2 regions of the Candidatus Sarcina troglodytae genome follow, and region 2 is predicted to be linked to the other one. Evidence: predicted binding sites of a transcription regulator. Region 2 holds the regulator's gene; the other holds the start of a gene.

Region 1 (6,077 bases), 190 kb from region 2:
TTCATTTGCAATATTTGCTGCCTCTGTAAATATTTGTTTTTCTTCATCAGTAAGCCTGTCTAGTAGACTTGTACTAATAATTAAAATATCTGGCAACATAGCATGCATATTGTATGAATACACCTTAGCAACTTCGCCATGCTTATTATTAACAAGAGCTAACTCGTTATTTTCAGCTCCATCTATAACACCTTGTTGTAAACCTGTATAAACCTCTCCAAATGACATTGGTGTTGGTGATGCTCCTAACGCTTGCAACATTTTTACATTCGTTGGACTTGTTTGAACTCTTATCTTTAATCCCTTTAAATCATCTGGTGTTTGTATAACTTTATTTTTAGTATAAATGTTTCTAACCCCTGCATCGAACCAAGTTAATCCTACAAATCCACTACTCTCTGTTGAATTAAATACTTCCCCCATAATATTTTCATCATTCATAACAGCATGATAATGCTCAATACTGTCCATTATATATGGGAGATTAAACACTGTATATGCACTATTAAATGCTTCAAGAGCTCCAAGTCCCGCAACAACCATATCTACTGCTCCTGTTTGTGTAAGTTCAATCGTTTGTGTTTGTGGGCCTAATAATTCATTAGGAAATATTTGAACGTCTATATTATTATTTGTTTTTTCTTCTATATACTTTTCTAATTCAAGTAAAGCACCATGTATCGGATGATTTTCATTTTGAACATGTGCTACCCTAACAACCCTTTTAGCTGTATTACTTTCAGCATTCGTACTAGACGTTTGACACCCTACAAATCCTAATGAAAATGTACTAACTACACTAATAATTAATAACTTAGCTATTAATCCCCTTTTTTTCATAACTTTCCCCTTTAAAACAATATGTTATTTTCAAAAACTTACCTAATACCCTTTTAGTTAATAAATTAAAAGAATATAAACCCAATTATTTATTAATATCATTTTGTCAACCTTTACATAAAACATTGACTTTTAACATCAAACATTTTATATTTAATCCTCCCCCTTTATAAATGTATATTAAATACTTATAAGTAAATTATATTATATTTTCAAAAACATTTACATACTTTCTTATCGACAAATATTTCACAATTTATTATTATAAATGCTTAAATCATATATTATTTTTATATAACAATTCTATTGTCTATCAATCAAATTAAAAAATTATATTAAAAAAGCATATCTTTTAAAGTTTTAGAAAACCTAAATACTTGAAAAGATATGCTATTAACACTACTATTTAATTTAATGCACTAATCCTACGCTTTATTTTAGTACATTCCTTCCATTCCACCCATTGCTGGATTTGGCATTGGAGGGTTTTTTTCAGGAATATCAACTACAGCAGCTTCTGTTGTTAAGAATGTTGAAGCAACTGATGCTGCATTTTGAAGTGCTGATCTTGTAACTTTTGTTGGATCAACTATTCCTGCTTTAATCATGTTTTTGTATTCATTTCTTAAGGCATCATATCCCATGCCTTGTTCACTATTTCTTACTTTTTCTATTATAATAGAACCTTCAACCCCTGCATTATGAGCAATTTGTCTCATTGGTTCTTCTAAAGCTCTAACTATTATATTTATACCTACTTGAACATCAGCTACATCAGAAGTTAACTCAGCTACTTTATTTATAACATTCACATAAGCTGTTCCACCACCTGGAACTATACCTTCTTCTATCGCAGCCTTTGTAGCAGCTAAAGCATCCTCTATTCTTAATTTTCTTTCTTTAAGCTCTGTTTCAGTTGCTGCTCCAACCTTTATTACTGCTACACCACCTGCTAATTTAGCTAATCTTTCTTGTAATTTTTCTTTATCAAATTCAGAAGTTGTTTCCTCTATTTGCATTCTTATTTGATGAACTCTATTTTTAATTTCTTCTTTGTTTCCTCTGCCATTTACAACTGTTGTGCTTTCTTTAGTTACTTTAACACTTTCAGCTTCCCCAAGCATTTCCAATGTAGTTTCTTTTAAATCTCTTCCAAGTTCTTCTGAAATTACTGTACCACCTGTTAAAATAGCTATATCTTGTAACATTTCTTTTCTTCTATCACCAAATCCAGGAGCTTTAACAGCAATACATGTAAATGTTCCTCTTAATTTATTAACAACTAATGTTGCCATAGCTTCTCCTTCAATATCTTCAGCTATTATTAAAAGTTTTCTTCCATTTTGAACTATTTGCTCTAATAGTGGTAATATATCTTGAATATTAGTTATTTTCTTATCTGTTATTAAAATATATGGATTATCTAATTCAGCTTCCATTTTTTCTGTATCAGTTACCATATAAGCTGAAACATACCCTCTATCAAATTGCATACCTTCAACAACATCAAGTTCTGTTTCCATAGATTTTGATTCTTCAACCGTTATAACACCTTCATTACCCACTTTCTCCATAGCATCTGCAATTAGCTTACCTACATTTTCATCTGCCGCAGAAATTGCTGCAACTCTTGCTATGTCCTCTTTACCCTCTATTGGTTTAGATATAGATTTAATCTCCTCTACTGCTTTATCTACTGCCATTTTTATTCCACTTCTTATAAGCATTGGATTTGCACCAGCAGTAACATTTTTTAATCCTTCTCTCATTATAGCTTGAGTTAAAAGAGTAGCTGTAGTTGTTCCGTCTCCTGCTACATCATTAGTCTTTGTTGCAACCTCTTTAACAAGTTGTGCTCCCATATTTTCATATGCATCTTCAAGTTCTATTTCACGTGCTATAGTTACACCATCATTTGTTATAAGTGGTGAACCAAATTTTTTATCTAATATAACATTACGTCCCTTTGGTCCTAAAGTCACTTTAACGGTATTAGCTAGCTTATCAACACCCTCTTGCATAGCTCTTCTTGATTCTTCACCAAATAATATTGTTTTAGCCATAAATAAAAAACCTCCATTTACTTTAATTTTATTTTAAATTTTAATTACTCTACAATCGCTAATATATCATCTTGTTTTAAAATTGTATATTCATTACCTTCTACCTTGACTTCTGTTCCTGAATATTTTGAGTATAAAACCTTATCCCCTACTCTTACTTCCATTTCTACTCTTTTCCCATCAGACATAGCTCCAGGCCCTACCGCTACAACTTGAGCTTCTTGTGGTCTTTCTTTAGCTGCACCAGTTAAAACAATACCGCTTTTTGTTGTCTCCTCAGCTTCTAATTTTTTTATAACAACTCTATCTCCAAGTGGTTTGATATTCATTCAGAACTCCTCCTCAAATTTACAAATTAAACATAAAGTTTTTAGCACTCACTAATCAATAGTGCTAATATTTAATATTATAATAGACAATTTATGAATTAATTTCAACAGTAAAGATTTGCATTTTATTAATTTAAATCTTTATTTTTAATCAAATCCATTGATTATCTCCTATTATCTTATTTTTACTCCATTTTTCTATTTAAAAGAAAATTAATAATTTTATTATATTTTTTGTAAATTATGTCAATAATATTATTATTAATTTTTCACAATATTAACAAACATAAAAAGCTTATAAACTTTAACAGCTATTTCTATTTATACTAATCATATTAATTTATTATTACTAAATAAAAAATTTTTTATTTATAAATTTATCTTATGTACAAAAGGAGAATTAATTTTGATAAAAAAAATTGGATTTATAATATATTTATTTACTTCATCAATATTATTTTCTATTATTTGGGTTTTGAATTCATCAATACTTATGCACAAATTATTTGTAAAATCTACAAATTTAAACTTAAAAATAAACTTACCTTCTAAATATATATGCTCAGATTATAAAAATATTATAAACTATTTAAGATTTCCTTGGATAAACAATTTAGAATTAGATTACTTTTCTATAAGTAATACTGCCTACATTCATTTTCAAGAAGTAAAAAATATTTTTTCAATAATTTTTATAATTGCTTTTATTATTATTTTTATCTCAATAATCCTCTACTATTTTTATGAAAAATCATTTTTTATGAATTTAATTAAAAATTTTAATTATTATTTTTATTTTATTATTTTATTTATTTTCATCCTTTTTATTTCCTTGTTCACTAATTTTTCTTCATCTTTCACTATTTTTCATAATATATTATTTAACAATAATTACTGGATTTTTAATCCGATAAAAGATTCTGTAATATTAATCTTCCCTGAGGAATTTTTTATGATATGTGTATATTTTATATTAGCAATCATTTTACTTATTTCTTTTATATTAAAACTATATTATCATAAGATAAAAATAAAAAAGGGATTTTAAAATTTAATCCCTTTTTCTCTAGCATAATAAAAAAGATACTGTTGAGCAAACCCTGACAATTCCCCAAATTTTTCTCTAGCAAATACCCTTATTTTATTTAATGATGTATCATTAGCTCCATAAAAATGAATCATTGCTCTTTTTACCCATATATCTACAGGAAATGCAGAATATTTTTGCATAGAAAATAACATTATACAATCAGAAACTTTTGCACCAATTCCCTTAAATTCTTGAAGTGCTTTATGGCAATCATTATCTGACATATTTTTTATTTTTTCTAAATCATATTTTTCTAGCAACTCCTCAATAATTTCTTTTGATTCATCCAATTTTTTTTCTTTAGCAAGGTTGCACATATATATCTTATTTGTTGTATCTACTATATATTTACTTCTAAAAGAGCCTCCTAAATTTTTTATTTCCTCTACACTAGCTTTAGAAAGCTCTTCTATTGTTGGAAAAGCATAATATATCTTTCCTTTATAGTCTAATTTTTTCCCATAAGCTTCACATATATTATTTATCGTTTTTGATATTACAGGTATACTATTTCTAGCTGATATTATATATGATATTACAAGTTCAAAAGGATCCTGATTTAAAATTCTTATTCCATATCCATATTCGAGTGCAACTTTTAAAATTTCATCTTGAGATAAAATGTCTTTTATTTTTGAATAATCTCTCTCTAAATCAAAATATTTAATCCATATATTTTTAAAATCTTCTTCACTTGCATTATATATAGTTACTGTATCATCCTCTTGAAGAACTTCTATAACTCTTCCATAAGCCACTCCAATATAATTATTTTCTTTTTCTTTTTTCCACCTAAAACATTGTCCGCACTCACAAATTTGCTTTATATTAAAGTTTTTAATATTATTTATTACTACTTTGTTATCTAAATAGTGTATATCTAATCCCATTTCACTATATTTTTCCTTTCACGTTCAATTATCCTTGCTAAAATTTTTCCTGCCTCTTCTAAAATGTAAATACATCTTCTATCATCATTCTTTTTATATCTTTCCTTAAGTTCATCGCATTTATACGTTTTTAAAGTTTCATGAAACCTTTGCATAAATTCTTTTGTAAGTTCTTTAACTATGACACTTTCATGACCTCTATCCTTTGTAAACATAATACCTATCGTTGCTACTGCTCCAGAAGCTACCCCACAAACTCCCTCTATCGCCATTCCTCCACCAAATCCTGCCATTATTTTAAATTCTCTTTTAGAAAGCCCTAAATCGTATTCTTCATTAGCAGCATAAAGCATACACTCAGCACAGTTTAAATCATATTTTTTATCCCAATATTTATTTATTAAATCTATTAACATCTTTCTTTTCCTTCTCTATATTAAACTTCTTCAAATTCAACATCTATTGCATCTTTATTATTAATATCTATATTACTTTTCTTGTATGAACCACTTTTTGAATTTCTTGTTTTATAATAACCCTTATTATAATTATTACTGTTAGCTTTATCATGAATGTTTCTATTGTTTAAATCATTAAATTCTTTAACAATTTTATACCCAACCTTTGCAGTATCTATGGTTTCTTTTGCCATATGCACAACATCTTTAGCAGTATCAATATATTTTTTAGTATTAACTTTTAAAACATTATATTTTTCTTTAATTTTATTTACCATTTAATAAAACCTCCCTAAAAAAATAGGTTTATAAAACAAAAATAATGCAATTATTAATGTTTTATATATTATACACCAATAATTACACTATTCAAATATACAAAAAAACTACTTAATACCGTTTCCTCT
Region 2 (6,077 bases):
CCTCTTTGAGGAGCATTTCTTCTTCTAGCAGATGAACCGCCTCCAAATCCGCCTCCAAAGAAACTTTCAAATATATCTCCAAAGCCACCCATTTCTGAGAAGTCAAATCCACCATCAAATCCGCCTTGACCACCAAAGCCTTGACCATCTACTCCAGCATGACCAAATTGATCATATCTAGATTTTTTCTCTGGGTCACTTAAAACTTGGTAAGCTTCATTTAACTCTTTGAATCTTTCTTCTGCCTCTTTATTATCTGGATTTCTATCTGGATGATATTTTAATGCTAACTTTCTAAAAGCTCTTTTTATCTCATCATCTGAGGCACCCTTTTTAAGGCCTAATACCTCATAATAATCTTTCTTCGCCACTGTTTCTACACCACCTATTTTTAAATATCCTAAACTTCAACAAAAGGGAAGACTAATTGGCCTCCCCTTTTGAATTAATTTTATTTTATCAAAGGTCTAATATTTTTACTAGATAAATTATTTATCATCTTGTACTTCAAAGTCAGCATCAACAACATTATCATCATGAGGTGCTTGCTCTTGTCCTGCTCCACCCATATTGTTTGGATCAAATCCTTGACCTTGTGCTGCCCCATTTTGTTGATACATTTTAGATGATACAGCATAGAATGCTTGATTTAATTCATCCATAGCTTTCTTTATAGCTTCTAAATCTGTTCCATCTTTAACTTCTTTAAGTGCATTAACCTTACTTTCAATACTTTGTTTATCTTCTGCTGAAACTTTATCTCCAAGTTCTTGTAATGTTTTTTCAGTTTGATAAACAGTTTGTTCTGCTGTATTTTTAACTTCTATTGATTCTTTTCTCTTTTTATCTTCTTCAGCATACTTTTCTGCTTCTTTTACAGCCTTATCTATTTCATCATCTGAAAGATTTGTTGAAGCTGTTATTGTAATATTTGCTTCTTTTCCAGTTCCTTTATCAACTGCAGAAACTTTAACTAATCCATTAGCATCTATATCAAATGAAACTTCTATTTGAGGAATTCCTCTTGGAGCTGGAGCTATTCCTGATAATGTAAATCTTCCTAAAGTTTTATTATCAGCAGCCATTTGTCTTTCACCTTGAACTACATGAATTTCAACTGATGTTTGACCATCTGCAGCTGTTGAGAATATTTGACTCTTTCTTGTTGGAATAGTTGTATTTCTTTCTATTAAAGGAGTTGCAATTCCACCTAAAGTTTCAATTCCAAGTGATAATGGAGTTACATCTAATAATAATACATCTTTAACTTCTCCAGTAAGTACACCTGCTTGTATTGCAGCACCCATAGCAACACATTCATCTGGGTTAACTCCCTTTGAAGGTTCTTTTCCTGTAAAGTTTTTAACTGCCTCTTGAACAGCTGGTATTCTAGTTGAACCACCAACTAAAAGTATTTTATCTACATCATTCATTGAAACATTTCCTGTTTTTAATGCTTCTTTCATGATTGTCATTGTTTTTTCTACTAAATCACTTGTTAATTCATTGAATTTAGCTCTAGTTAAAGTCATGTCAATGTGTTTTGGACCTGTAGCATCAGCTGTTATAAATGGTAAATTTATTATTGTTTGAGTTGATGATGATAATTCAATTTTAGCCTTTTCAGCTGCTTCTTTTAATCTTTGAAGAGCCATTTTATCTTGTTTTAAATCAACGCCATATTGTCCTTTAAAATCTTGTGCTATATAATCAATTATTCTTTGGTCAAAGTCATCTCCACCAAGTCTAGCATCACCATTTGTTGATACAACTTCAAATACTCCATCTCCTAAATCTAAGATAGATACATCGAATGTACCACCACCTAAATCATATACTAATACCTTGTGAGCATCTTCCATTTTATCTATACCATAAGCTAAAGCTGCTGCTGTTGGCTCATTTATTATTCTTAAAACTTCTAATCCTGCTATTTTACCAGCATCTTTAGTTGCTTGTCTTTCAGCATCATTAAAATAAGCTGGAACTGTTATAACAGCTTGAGATACTGATTCACCTAAATAAGCTTCAGCATCCGCTTTTAATTTTTGAAGTATCATTGCTGATATTTCTTGTGGTGTATAATCTTTTCCTTCTATTGTAACTTTATGGTCTGTTCCCATTTCTCTTTTTATTGAAATTATAGTCTTATCTGGGTTTGTTATTGCCTGTCTTTTAGCAACTTGACCTACTAATCTTTCACCATTAGCTTGGAAAGATACTACTGATGGAGTAGTTCTTGCACCTTCTGAGTTAGTTATAACTACAGCTTCTCCACCTTCCATAACAGATACACATGAATTTGTTGTTCCTAAGTCAATTCCTATTATTTTACTCATAATATATTCCTCCAAAATTTAAATTATTAATTAACTACTCTTACCATAGTATGTCTTATGACTTTATCGCCTCTTTTATACCCTTTTTGAAATACTTCAGCTACTTGATTTGCACCAAATGCCTCATCTTCATTATGCATTACTGCTTGGTGAACATTTGGGTCAAACTCTCCAGTTGCATCAATTTCTACAACATCAAGTTTTTCTAAGGCATCTATAAACTGTCTGATAGTCATATCTATACCTTTTTTAATATCATCTAAATCTCCCTCAACCACAGCAGCTCTTTCTAAATTATCTAAAACTGGAAGTATCCTCTTTAAGATATCTTCGCAAGCATTTGTATAAATTCCTTCTTTTTCTTTATCAGTTCTTCTTCTATAGTTTTCATACTCAGAAGAAAGTCTAAGCAATCTATCTTTTAATGCCTCTAATTCATTTTCTAATTTTTTATTTTTATCTTTAAAAGTCATATTTTCTTCTTTTAATTTTTTAAATTCATCCAAATTAGAAACATTGTTTTCTTCTATATTTTCTTCTACATTAGATTGTTCAGAATTTAAAGTTTCTGAATCTTGACTATCTAGTTCTACTTTTTCATTAATTATTTCCTCTTGATTATCGTTAATATTATCCATTGCTAGAACATACACCTCACTTAACTTATTGCTTATAAAAAAATTATCTTTGCTCTAAGGCATCATTTAATTTTTTCATGACTCCTGTCATAACACTTATTACTCTTGAATAATTAATCCTTCTTGGTCCTATTAATGCAATAGAGCCAATTGGTTTATTATCTAAATAATAAGATGCCGAAATAACTGAACACTCCTTAGCCTCTGGAATAAAGTTTTCATCGCCTATTTTTATAGTTATATTCTCATCACTGTCTATAAGTTTCTCAATAGAGTCCTTATCATAGAGCAACGACAATATTTTTTTCGCCTTCTCTATATCACTATATTCTGGATAGTCTAATAAATTAGTTGTACCCTCCATAAATACTTTAGAAGATTCATCATCTTTCAAGCTTTCATATAAAGTTGGAATCAAAGCATTAAATATATTTTCATAGCCAACTAAATCATTTCTTAAGTCATTTATAACTTGAAGATTAATTTGTTCTATTGTAAGATTTTTTAATCTTCTATTTAAGACTTGACTTATATAATTTAATACTTCTAAACTTGGAATATTATTCACTTTAATAACATTATTTTTTATTACTCCACTATCAGTTAATAGAACGCATATTATATCATTGCCCTCAATAGGTACAAGTTGTATTGATTTAATATAACTCTTTTGCATAGAAGGTGGTGTAACTAAACATGTAAGATTAGTTAATTCAGATAAAAGTGTACCCGCCTGTTTTAAAATTTTATCAATTTCATAAAGCGCACCATCTAAGACAGCTTTTGTTATCATAGACTCTTCATCCAAACTAAGCTTTTCATATTCCATTATTCTATCCACATAAAGTCTGTAGCCCTTACTTGACGGTATTCTACCTGATGAGCTATGAGGTTGTTCTAAAAATCCCATCTCCTCTAAATCAGCCATTTCATTTCTTATAGTTGCTGAACTTATACCAAGGTCATGTTTTTTAGCGATAGTCCTTGAACCAACAGGCTCTCCTGTATTTATATAGTCATTAACTATAGCCTGCAAAATTTTTAATTTTCTTTCATCTATCACTATCTCACCTCTTTTATTAGCACTCATTAATATCGAGTGCTAACGACTACTTTTTTAATATATCGCTTTTTTATTTTTTTGTCAATACTTAAATTTATTAAATTTTAATATTTAACTTCAAATAGTGATGTATATTTAATTTTTACTTATTTTTTTCCTATGCCTAATTATATTTTAAATCAAGAAATCAGCCATAATAATATTTGATATTAACATTCCTTTTTCAGTTAAATATAATCTTCCCTTATTTCTAACTAAAAATTCTTCTTTTTCATATTTTTTAATTACATTTTTGTATATATTATCTAATTTTTTATTAAATCTTTTATAAAATTCCATTTCATTTATACCTTCTACTTTTCTAAGCCCCATAAACATAAATTCTTCAATATTATCATTTTCACTATTTTCTATTACCTCTTCATAACACATGTCATCATTATTTATTTTTTCTACATATGTCTTTATATCTGATATATTTTTAATTCTTTTACTATTTACATATGATGAGCTACTACTTCCAACACCTATCCATTCTTCCATATTCCAATACTTTAAGTTATGCTTACATTTCTTTCCTTTTAAACTATAATTTGATATTTCATATTGCTCATATCCATATTTCTTTAATATCTTTTTACCCTCGTTATACATATCACTTTCTACATCCTCAGAAACCACATCCAACTTATTTTTTTCATAAAGCCTATAAAAAACCGTTCCTTCTTCTATAATCAAACTATAACTTGATATATGCTCTGGTTTCATTTTACATACAATTTCTAAAGTTTCTTTAAATTCATCTAAACTCTGATTTGGAAGAGCAAATATTAAATCTACATTTATATTCTTAAAACCTACTTTTCTTGCCAATTCAAAAGTATTTTTAAAATCATTAAATGTATGTATTCTTCCTATCGATTTTAAAAGTTTTTCTTGAGTTGTTTGAAGACCTATACTTATTCTATTTACTCCATATTCTTTCATAGTTTTTAATTTTTTTTCGTTTAAACTTCCAGGATTACACTCCATAGAATATTCTACATCCAAAGATTTATTTAATTTATCTATTTCATTAAATAAAATTTTCATATTTTCAACACTTAAAATACTAGGTGTACCACCACCTATAAATATAGTATCAATAATATATTCATCTATTTCTTTAAATGTTTTTCTAATTTCTTTACATAATGCTTTTATATAATCATTTTGCATACTCTCTTTTCCAGCAAAAGATGCAAAATCACAATAATAACATTTTTGCTTACAAAATGGTATATGCACGTAAAGCCCTAAATGTTTCATATTTACCTCCAATTTTTAAATATAATTTATTATTAAAATATTATTTAAGCATATTTTCTATTAAAATTCCAAAAAATTTAAAATAAAAGCTATACTTATTGAAATCAACAAATATAGCTTTACTAAATAATATTAATAAACTCTAATCAACTTTTAAAACTGCCATAAACGCTTCTTGTGGAACCTCGACAGAACCTAACTGTCTCATTCTCTTTTTACCTTCCTTTTGTTTTTCAAGAAGTTTCTTCTTTCTTGAGATATCTCCACCGTAACACTTAGCTAATACATCTTTTCTCATAGCTTTTACAGTTTCTCTAGCAATTATTTTAGAACCCACTGCTGCTTGAATTGGAACTTCAAACATATGTCTTGGGATTATTTCTTTAAGCTTTTCAGCAATCGCTCTTCCTCTATGATATGCTCTTGACTCTGGAACTATCATAGACAAAGCATCTACAGTTTCTCCATTTAAAAGTATATCAAGTTTCACAAGCTTAGATTGTTCATATCCTTTAAGTTCATAATCTAAAGATGCATATCCTCTAGTTTTTGATTTTAAAGTATCAAAGAAATCATAAACTATTTCATTTAAAGGAATATCATAGTTTATAACAACCCTTGTTTCCTCTATATACTGCATATCAATATATTTTCCTCTTCTCTCTTGGCAAAGTTCCATAATAGCACCTGTATATTCTGTTGGAGCTATTATTGATGCCTTAACAACAG

What was found. Region 2 encodes HrcA, which represses chaperone genes, less so after heat shock. Its sites were predicted from a motif close to TGTTAGCACTCNNNNNNNNNGAGTGCTAACA; they were not measured.
Region 1: the regulator HrcA is predicted to act here: its motif matches at 3,272-3,302, upstream of groES (co-chaperone GroES).

What each region holds. Positions count from the first base shown of each region.
Region 1 covers NZ_CP051754.1:1,998,664-2,004,740, forward strand. Annotated here, with positions in the region: gene HH195_RS09230 (TRAP transporter substrate-binding protein) at 1-840, opposite strand, end outside; gene groL (chaperonin GroEL) at 1,278-2,903, opposite strand; gene groES (co-chaperone GroES) at 2,948-3,232, opposite strand; gene HH195_RS12720 (TIGR01906 family membrane protein) at 3,639-4,280, shown strand; gene HH195_RS09250 (DNA-3-methyladenine glycosylase family protein) at 4,277-5,212, opposite strand; gene HH195_RS09255 (C-GCAxxG-C-C family (seleno)protein) at 5,203-5,628, opposite strand; gene HH195_RS09260 (hypothetical protein) at 5,649-5,948, opposite strand; gene gltA (NADPH-dependent glutamate synthase) at 6,057-6,077, opposite strand, start outside.
Region 2 covers NZ_CP051754.1:1,808,677-1,814,753, forward strand. Annotated here, with positions in the region: gene dnaJ (molecular chaperone DnaJ) at 1-371, opposite strand, end outside; gene dnaK (molecular chaperone DnaK) at 489-2,339, opposite strand; gene grpE (nucleotide exchange factor GrpE) at 2,366-2,977, opposite strand; gene hrcA (heat-inducible transcriptional repressor HrcA) at 3,021-4,043, opposite strand; gene hemW (radical SAM family heme chaperone HemW) at 4,215-5,348, opposite strand; gene lepA (translation elongation factor 4) at 5,491-6,077, opposite strand, start outside.